Regions from separate parts of the Humibacter antri genome, predicted to be linked through region 1. Evidence: predicted binding sites of a transcription regulator. Region 1 holds the regulator's gene; each other region holds the start of a gene.
What was found. The regulator LexA, encoded in region 1, represses DNA repair genes until DNA is damaged. The targets are predictions, from matches to a motif close to TCGAACANNTGTTCGA.

Region 1 (3,275 bases):
GGTGCACGAGGCCGTCGATCCTGTGGGGAGACGTGTCGCGTCCGAAGCCGATCACCGTCGAGTGGTCCACGTTCACCCAGTCGCTCACTGACAAGCCCGTGAAGGGGATGCTCACGGGTCCTGTGACCATCCTCGCCTGGTCGTTCGTGCGCGATGACCAGCCACTTGGCGACACGGCACGGCAGGTGGCGCTTGCCCTCCGCGACGAGATCGCCGCCCTGGAATCCGCAGGCATCCGCATCGTGCAGGTGGACGAGCCCGCGCTGCGCGAGCTGCTTCCGCTCAAGAAGACGGACCAGTCGGACTATCTCGACTGGTCGGTCGGCTCATTCCGCCTCGCCACGAGCGGTGTCGGCGACGCGACGCAGATCCACACGCACCTGTGCTACTCCGAGTTCGGCGTCGTGATCGACGCGATCCGCAACCTCGACGCCGACGTCACCAGCATCGAAGCCGCCCGCAGCCGCATGGAGGTGGTCGATGACATCAAGGCCAGCGGATTCGACCACGGAATCGGTCCCGGCGTCTACGACATCCATTCGCCGCGCGTGCCGTCGGTGGCCGAGGTCACCGAGCTCATCGAGAAGGCGCTGGGCGGCATCCCGGAGCGGCAGGTGTGGGTGAACCCGGACTGCGGGCTGAAAACGCGTGGTTACGACGAGACGGTGGCGTCGCTGAGGAACATCATCGAGGCGACCCGGGCCGTTCGCGAGAAGCAGCCGGCGTAGCGTACGGCGGCGGATGCCTGCGGCTGGATCAGCCCCTCGGCATCCGCCGCGAGCCTCGGTCGAGCTTTGTGAGAGCTCGGCGCAGGCCCTGAGCGTCGTGTTCGGAAGCGTCGCGGAACTCGCCGTGCACGAGCCGCATCATCGTGCCCCGCGATGCAGCGCGAGAGCGTCTGTCCAGGCGCGCCCCACCTTCTCCGGAGCAGCACCGAAGCGGTGCTCGACCCGGATCGAGCCGGTTGCATCGCCGAGGGGCGGCGCTCAGACCGCGCGCAGCACGGCGACGACCTTGCCGACCACGTCGGCGAAGTCGCCGAGGATCGGTTCGTAGGCCGAGTTGCGCGGCAGCAGCCAGGTGTGACCGTCCCGCTGACGGAACACCTTGACCGTCGCCTCTCCGTCAAGCATGGCCGCGACGATGTCGCCGTTCTCCGCCGTCTTCTGCTGCCGAACGACCACCCAGTCACCGTTGCAGATGGCAGCGTCGATCATCGACTCGCCCTGCACCTTCAGCATGAACAGCTCACCGTTGCCGACGAGTTGCCGGGGGAGCGGGAACACCTCCTCGACCTGCTGCTCCGCTGTGATCGGAACACCGGCGGCGATCCGGCCCACCATGGGCACCATGGTGGCGTCCCCGACGGGAATCGAGGTCTCGAAGTCGGCAGTCGCCTCGGCGCGGCCCGTGCTCTCCGGCAGATCGATCAGAACCTCGAGTGCACGGGGGCGGTTCGGGTCGCGACGCAGGTATCCGCTCAATTCGAGCTGACCCAGCTGATGCGCCACGCTGGAAAGCGACGCGAGACCCACTGCGTCGCCTATCTCGCGCATGCTCGGCGGGTATCCTCGCTGGCTCACGGAACGCTGGATGACCTCGAGGATCGCACGCTGCTTGTCGCTGAGGCTCTTGCGTCGTCGCGTGCGCGGCTTCTCCGTTGCGCGGCTGCGGCGAGCGGTAGGCGCCGAGGCAGCTGCAGTTCCGGCTCCGTGTTGCGGATCATCCGGCTGCGGGCCGTCGTGCTGTACATGGTCGACGTCGGTCACGTGCTCTTCCTCTCGTCATCGGCGGCCGACGCTGCTCTCTGCTGCGGCGATCTGCCCTTGTGGTTCGCGGTCTGCGACGAACGTTTCGAACGTCTCCCGCGGCGGATGCCGCAGCTTCTCGCAGCGGAGCTGCTCGAGCCTGTGCCGCTCAACATGCTCAATCGGTGAGGTAGCGGGATGCGAGCATCCGCAACCACACCTCGATCGAATGTCGGTGGTGCGTGTTGACGTTGTTCCTGACAGATCGAAACTCTATCCGGGTTTCGACCTGGATCGGCCATTCTGTTCGAGCGTGTTGGCAACTCGGACCGAAGAGATCCGAACATACCGTTGAATTCCGAAGGAATCGAAGATAGATTCGGAACACGGGTTCGAGACTGAAGGGAGACCGTCATGACGACCATCGCACTCGCGCACGCGGCACGGAACCGTCCGACGGCGAATCGTTCGACGCTGGACGGCTCGACGAGCCACCTGGATGCCGCCCCGGTTCGCTCGCAGGCGCCGGCCGATGTACGCCGCTCACGTGTCCGCACGCGTCTCACTCGTCGTGGCCGGGCCGTGCTGTCGGCGCTCATCGTGCTGCCGCTCCTGATGGGCGGGGGCGCGCTTCTGGCCAGTGGCGGTGCCATGGCGGGCATCCGGTCCTCGGGCGCGTCATTCCACCATCTGACGGTGCAGTCGGGTGAGTCATTGTGGAGCATCGCCCAACGTGTGGCCCCGCGAGATGACCCGCGGGATGTGGTCCTAGCGTTCGTCGATCTGAACGGCCTCTCGTCGAGCATGGTGCAGGCGGGGGAGCGACTGGCGATCCCGCGCGAGTTCGACGGCTCGAGCCGGTGAAGGTCCGCTCTAGCATTGATGCGTGACCTCGTTCTCCGATCTTCCGCTCCGCGATGATCTGCGCGGCAAGTCGCCGTACGGAGCACCACAGGCGCCTGTGCCAGTGGCGCTGAACGTCAACGAGAACACGCATCCGATTCCGGGCGACGTCGTGGCAGACATCCTCGAGTCGGTCGGAGAAGCGCTGAAGGGCGCGAACCGCTACCCGGATCGGGAATTCGTCGAACTGCGCGAAGCCCTGGCGAGCTACCTCGGACACGGTCTGGATGCGTCGCACATCTGGGCGGCGAACGGCTCCAACGAGGTGCTCCAGCAGATCATGCAGGCGTTCGGCGGCCCCGGACGCAGCGCCCTCGGGTTCGCGCCCACCTACTCGATGTACCCGCTGCTCGCGGCCGGGACGGGAACCGGATGGATCGCGGCCGATCGGGCACCGGACTACACGGTCACGCCCGACGAGGCGGCCACCGTGGTGCGGGAACGCCGTCCAGACATCGTGATCCTGTGCGCGCCGAACAACCCGACAGGGACGCCGCTCGGCCTGGACGTCGTCGAAGCGGTCTACGGCGCGACCGACGGCATCGTGGTCGTCGACGAGGCTTACCAGGAGTTCATGCCCGAGGGAGCGCCGAGCGCACTGACCCTGCTTCCCAATCGTGAGCG
Region 2 (3,275 bases), on a different contig from region 1:
CGCAGAGGGTGCGTCGAGGTGGCGACGGCTTCGGGTTGAAGCTGAGACTGTCGATCGTGACGGCCAGCGGCCGATGGGCAATGAACGGACTGGCGGTGCAATCCGACGGCCTGTGAGAAAGGCGCCCGACGGTTTCCGCCACGAGTCGAGGACATCCTGCTTATCCGGTGCGTTGTCGTAGGTGTTCCCAGGTGGTGCTCTTGGGGCATAGCGGTGTGGGCGGCAGGTTGAACCCGGGTGGGGCGATGAGTTCGTAGGCGGTGCGGTGTCTGCGGATGCGCCAGTGGTTGTTGTGCAGGTTCAGATGGTGGAATTTGCAGAGCAGGACCCCGTCGGCGATGTCGGTTTTGCCGTGGCGGGCCTCCCATTCGTCAATGTGGTGGGCTTCGGTTTGCCAGGGTGGTCGGTCGCAGCCGGGCCAGAGGCATCCGCCGTCGCGGGTGCGGAGCACGATGCGTTGGGCGGCGGTGAAGAGTCGTCTGGTGTGCCCGAGGTTGAGGACACGTCCGGACCGGTCGACGGTGATCGGCGCGATCCCGTCGGTGCACGTGGTGGCCTCGACGAGTGCGGCAGGGACGGCGAACACCGAGCCTTCGAGTTGACCTGCCGGTGCCGTCGTGCCGGCGTCACCTTCGATGACGTCTTCAGCATCGATCACTGTGATGACACGCACAGCGGGACGGTCGGAGCGGAACACGGTGTTCTCGTCGCATCCTGCACCCGAGTGCAATACATCGAGGAGGGTGTCGAAGGCGAGTTGCTCGTTGCTGCGTGGGTCCTGGAGCAGGCGTTGCGTCCACGCGACATCGTCTTGGGCGATGAAGCGTGGTCCGCCGCGTCTGGGGCTGAGGGCGAGGTCGAACAACTGGGTGAGGAAGATTCCGGATTCATCGTCGCAGACCGCGTGCAGGTTCAGCGCCCCGTCCCGGTCGTGCCAGGTCTTCACCGAGCGGCGTTCGTAGCGGCCGGTGAAGCGTTCTTGAATCCCGTCGGGGTCGATCCGGTCCCGCACCTGCCGGGCACGTCGCAGGAGATCCTCGTGCAGGGTGGCGCACTCGTGCTGTTGTTCGGTGGCGTAGGTGACGAGCTCGGTTGCTGCCGCCCGCCGCACCTCGATGCTGCACGCGTCGGACACGCCGTCCAGGGTGCGCATGATCATGTGCCCGTATTCCGTGGACAGCGTCCCGCCCATGATCGCGGTGGTGACCGGATGCTGCCACGGCAGAACAGGCTCGGCGGTGGGCGTCCTGTCGGCGTCGTTCGCGCCACTGTCACCCGCGCCGGCGTCGTTCGCGCCTGTGTCACCAGCATCCTCGGCTCCCGCGCCGGCGGGGTTGTCGATGAGGCTGCGTTGTGCGGCGTCGGTTTCACCGATCAGTTCGCCGACTTTCACCTGTCGGGACGCTTCGCCTTTGGATTCCCCGGTCAGGGATTGCACAAGCTGGACCGCGGTGCGGTGCCCGCGTCGTTGCGCAAGCCCGCCGTGTCCGAGGGAGCGTTCGGAGCGTTTCGCCGCCTCCCCGGCAGCGACGGCGATCACCCGGTCGAACTCCGCCCGACCGTTAGCAGCTTGCGCGAGCAGGGCTTCCAGGTCTGTATCGGGGAGGTGGCGCACCGCTTCGATCAGTGATGGTGAGTTCGTTGGGGCGCCTGCGTCAGCGTCGTCGAGTGGCGGTTTCTCCAAAAGGGCGCACACCATCGCGGTCATCTCGGGGAGCCGCGTGAGGTGGAATGCCATGCTCTCACTATATCCGAATAATCGAACAAAGTATCGACTTGTGGACAACTTCTCAAACCCCGTACTTGGGGACGGAAAGGCGGAAGGGCGGGACAGTATTCGCGAAGAATAGAATAGAGTTACGATCATCATGATCCCAGCGCATCCTCCGGCCGAACGCCCAGGGCAACCACCTACCGTGAGCTCATGCGCGACCTCGACTGGGACGGAAGTCGGAACATCCGAGACCTCGGCGGCCTGCCCACGCCGCTCTCGTCGACCGGCGTCACGATCGAACGGCGCATCGCGCGCGGTCCCCGCCGAGAACTGCTCACCGATGCCGGCTGGACGGTCGCTCGCAGTTGGGGCCTCCGTTCGGTCGTCGACCTGCGCAACGAGGGTGAGATCGGGCGACGTGAAACCGATCCGGTGGTCGAGGCGCTCGACGCCGTCTCGATCGTGCATGCGCCCACCGAGGACCAGAACCATCCCGAGTTCCGCGCGGTCTGCATGCCCATCCTCGACTCGCCCGAATACTGGCAGCACAACCTCCGCATCCTGCCCGGCCACGTGTGCGGCGTGCTCGTCGCGATCGCCTCCGCGAGGCCCGGCATCCTGATGCACTGCTCCGCCGGCCGCGACCGCACGGGCATGATGACTGCGCTGCTGCTCGCGAACGCGGGGGTCAGCGCCGACGACATCTTCGCGGACTACGCGACCTCTGTGCGAGCCATGGCCGGCACAGCCTCGCACGACGCACCCTCGCACGACAGGCAGGCATCCTGGACGCCCGCGCAAGTGGAAACCTGGCTCGCCGAAGTCGAGTCCCACGTGCGAACATTTGTGTCTGATATCGACGACACTCTCGGCCGGCTCGCGATCGATCAACCGACTCGTCGGGCGCTGCGCGGACTCCTGACCGATCCGCAGAGTTGACCAGGAACCGGAAACGCCCACCAGCCGCTGCCGGCCAGGGGGTCGCTTGCGCCCGCCTGGCCGGATGGAACGGTGCTCTACCCATCGGAGAAGCGAGTCCTCGACGCGGCGCTGCATCAGGTCGAACAGCTGATCGGGAATCCCAACCACACCGTTGCCGCAGCGGCGATGGACACCACCGGCTGCATCTTCACCGCCGTCAACGACTACCACTTCACCGGAGGCCCCTGTGCCGAGCTGGTCGTGCTCGGTGTCGCAGCGGCCGCCGGCGCCGGACCGCTGACGACCATGGTGGCCGTCGGAGACAAGGGGCGCGGCGTGCTCGCGCCCTGCGGTCGTTGCAGGCAGGTGCTATTGGACCAGCACCCCGACTGCCTGGTCATCCTGCCCTCGGACGACGGCGGGACGACCATGCCGATCCGGCACCTGCTTCCGTACGCGTACGCGCGTCCTGAGGCGATCCCGGAGCGATTCATCCGCTTCAATCCGCGCTACTACAACACCGTGGCGTCTGGACGCAAGACCGCTACGACCCGCCACGACGACCCGTGCGAGGTAGGCCCCGCCTGGCTCGTGTTCGAGTTCGAGGCGGGCTACAAGCGGCTCCCGGGATTCGTCGAGT
Region 3 (3,275 bases), on a different contig from region 1:
GGCGGAGCGGTGACTCGTGTCTGTCATTCGTCGTCGGCAACGATGTTGGTGAGCTCAGCGTAGTGCTGCGGTCTGCGCGCCTTGAGCACGAAGCCCACGACGATTCCCACGATGAACAGCACCGGTGTCGGGGCGAGCAGCACCCAGTTGATCGGCCCCTCCAGCCCCGTGACGAGGTCGAAGTTGGCCGCGATCAGCGCGAACCCGGTCAGCAGACCGAGCGCACCGAGCGCCGGCGCGACGATGACGCGCCAGACGCTGTGCCCGCGCCGGTCTCTGGCGAAGTACCCGACCACCGAGATCGCCGCGATGGCCTGCGCGAAGACGAGGCCGGCCACGCCGATCGAGTAGGTCGGCAGCGCGAAGCCGAGGAAGGGATCCGCGCCGGTGAAGATCGTGATCACTATCGCGAGGAACGAGACGATGGAGAGCGCCACGCTCGCGACGACCGGCGACTTGGTGATGCGGTGCGTGCGTGCGAACGCCCTCGGAAGCAACCGCTCACGGCCCATCGCGAACAGGTAGCGCGAGCAGGCGTTGTGGAATGCCAGCAGGCACGCGAAGAAGCTCGTCACGATGAGGATGCGCATGACGATGGATGCCCACACACCGAGATACTGTCCTGCGGCGTCGAACACCATGTCTTGGAATCCGTTGCCCCGAGCGAGCTTGAGCACGCCGTCCGCGCCGAAGGCGACGGTGAGCATCCAGAACGTGAAGGCGTAGAACACGGCCAGGAACGTGATCGCGATGTAGGTGGCCGCCGGTACGCTGCGTTTCGGGTTCCTGGCCTCCTCGGTGTAGATCGCGGTGCCCTCGAAACCGAGGTACGCGCCGAATCCGAAGACGAAGAGCGCTCCGCTGCCTGCGGCGAAGAACACGTTCTGCGGGGCGAACGACGCGAACGAGATCGGCTCCGGCCCGCCGTTGACGAGAACGGCGATGGCGAGGATGAGCAGGATGGCGACCTCGGCGGTGAGCAGCACGGCGAGCACCTTCGCCCCGACGTCGATGTGACGGTAGCCCAGGATGCCGACGACCACGAGGGCGATCAGGGCGTACACCCACCACGGAAGATCGATGTGGAAAAGGTCGCTGAAGGTGGACTGGCCGAAGAACCCCACGAATCCGTAGAAGCAGACGCAGAGGAATCCGTAGGAGACGATCGTCAAGAGCGCGATGCCGATGCCCACCGGTTTGCCGAGCCCGCGCGCGCCGTACACGTAGAAGGCTCCCGTGTTGCGCACGTAGCGGGTCATCGCCGTGAACCCGACCGCGAACAGGATCAGCACGACACCCGACGCGAGCATGGCGCCCGGACCGCCGATGCCGCCGATGCCGCCGATGCGGAAGCCCGTCGGTGCTGCGCTGGCCACCACGGTGAGCGGTGCCGCCGCGGAGACGACGAAGAACACGATCGCCCAGACGCCCAGCCGACGCTTGGCGAGCGAGTCGGGTCTCGCGATCTCTTCTGCGCTCTCGGTTTGCTGCTGAGACATCATCGGCTCCTCGGGTTCGTTCGGGCGGCATCGCCCGTCACGTCTTCGATTGACGTGTTTGAACAAGCATTCAAACTTTTCTCGCACTACTTGTCAATGATTTGATGCCAGAAGTCTCTATCATTTGAATCACCGTTCAGTCAGGAGGTCATCGATGACAACTGCAGACTCCGTGTCGAGACACGCTGCCGATTCGACCAGAGGTGCGGCCGGACCGCGCGCCAGAGGCCTCGGCATTCCGTTCGAAGGCGAGCCGGGAACGTCCAACGCGATCACGGATGTGCCGGGGCTCCAACTCGGGTACCTCACGCTGGTGCAAGACGGTCCGTCGACGACTGTGCGCTCCGGTGTCACCGCGATACTCCCCCGCGGTCGCGACGGGGTCGGCGTTCCCTGCGCGGCCGGAGTGCACTCCTTCAACGGCAACGGTGAGCTGACCGGCAGGTCGTGGATCGACGAGTCCGGGTCGTTCTCCATGCCCGTGGCGATCACGAACTCGCACGCCGTCGGCGCGGTGCACGAGGGGGTGGATGTCTGGGTGAGCCGCGAGCATCCAGAGGTCGCCGCCCAGTGGATGCTGCCCGTTGTGGGTGAGACCTGGGACGGCTACCTCAACGACATCAACGGCCGACATGTGCGGCCGGAACACACCATCGCCGCACTTGACGCTGCGACCGACGCCGCCCCCGCTGAGGGTTCCGTGGGGGGCGGCACGGGGATGAACTGCTACGGATTCAAGGGCGGCTCAGGCACGGCGTCCCGTGTGGTTCGGCACGGGTCGGCGGCCTACACGGTCGGCGCGTTCATCCAGGCTAACTTCGGTGGACGCGACGAACTCACGCTCGGCGGAATCCGACTCGGGCGCGAGTCGGGCGCACCGAACCCGATGGATGACACCGACTGGTTCAACCTCGACGCGACGCGGGCGCGATCCGGTGCCGGTTCGGCGATCGTCGTGATCGCCACCGATGCTCCGCTTCTGCCCGGGCAGTGCGCGGCGTTGGCGCGACGCGCTCCGCTCGGACTGGGCCGAACGGGCACAGCAGGCAGCCACTTCTCCGGAGACATCATGCTGGCGTTCTCCACCGCGAACCCTGGTGCGCTCACCTCGCTCATTCCGTCAGGGCCCGCGTCCGACACGGACTACGAGTCGCTGCGATTCATACCCTGGGGACATCTGGACGCCTTCTATGCGGCCGTCGTTCAAGCCGTCGATGAGGCGGTGTGGAACGCGCTCGTCGCCGCCGGTGACATGACCGGGCGGAACGGGCACTTCAGCCCCGCGCTCCCCCACGACGAGATCCGCGCAGCGGTCGCGCGCTTGCCGCGCTGACGACTCAGGAGTCGCTCTCGGCACCCCAGACGCGCTTCGTCAGCGCCTGCACGTCGCGGTCCAGGTGATCGAGTCGCGTGTTGACCGCGGCGACCTCATGCCGCAAGCCGGCGAGCTCACCGCCGAGCTCACCGCGAAGGCCGGCGATCTCGCCGCCGAGCTCCGAACGCAAGCCCCCGACCTCCGCACGCAACTCGGCCCGCAGTCCGCCCACTTCCGCTCGGATCACACGCGAAAGGCTGTTGACGACCAGCGTGAGGCCGCCGAGCACTGCGGCGGCGAACGCGCCGATCAGTGCCCAGATCTCGGGGTCGTTCATGTACACCTCCTCATTTTCTCCGGCGCGCTTCACGATGTCACGCGACAGGGTCCCGCTTCGTCTTCGCAGCGCCTTGCGTTGAGAAGCGGCACATGGGCGGCGATGGGGAGGAGGAGTGCCGCGA

Region 2: the regulator LexA is predicted to act here: its motif matches at 1,760-1,775, upstream of ACYVDK_RS14615 (HNH endonuclease signature motif containing protein).
Region 3: the regulator LexA is predicted to act here: its motif matches at 1,558-1,573, upstream of ACYVDK_RS04345 (DmpA family aminopeptidase).

The regions. Positions count from the first base shown of each region.
Region 1 covers NZ_BAAHAW010000043.1:59,255-62,529, forward strand. The annotation lists gene metE (5-methyltetrahydropteroyltriglutamate--homocysteine S-methyltransferase) at 1-728, shown strand, start outside; gene lexA (transcriptional repressor LexA) at 987-1,769, opposite strand; gene ACYVDK_RS16630 (hypothetical protein) at 1,713-1,937, shown strand; gene ACYVDK_RS16635 (LysM peptidoglycan-binding domain-containing protein) at 2,163-2,612, shown strand; gene ACYVDK_RS16640 (histidinol-phosphate transaminase) at 2,635-3,275, shown strand, end outside.
Region 2 covers NZ_BAAHAW010000038.1:29,505-32,779, reverse strand. The annotation lists gene ACYVDK_RS14615 (HNH endonuclease signature motif containing protein) at 161-1,738, opposite strand; gene ACYVDK_RS14610 (tyrosine-protein phosphatase) at 1,925-2,653, shown strand; gene ACYVDK_RS14605 (ASCH domain-containing protein) at 2,726-3,275, shown strand, end outside.
Region 3 covers NZ_BAAHAW010000006.1:146,964-150,238, forward strand. The annotation lists gene ACYVDK_RS04340 (APC family permease) at 24-1,499, opposite strand; gene ACYVDK_RS04345 (DmpA family aminopeptidase) at 1,654-2,832, shown strand; gene ACYVDK_RS04350 (hypothetical protein) at 2,837-3,151, opposite strand.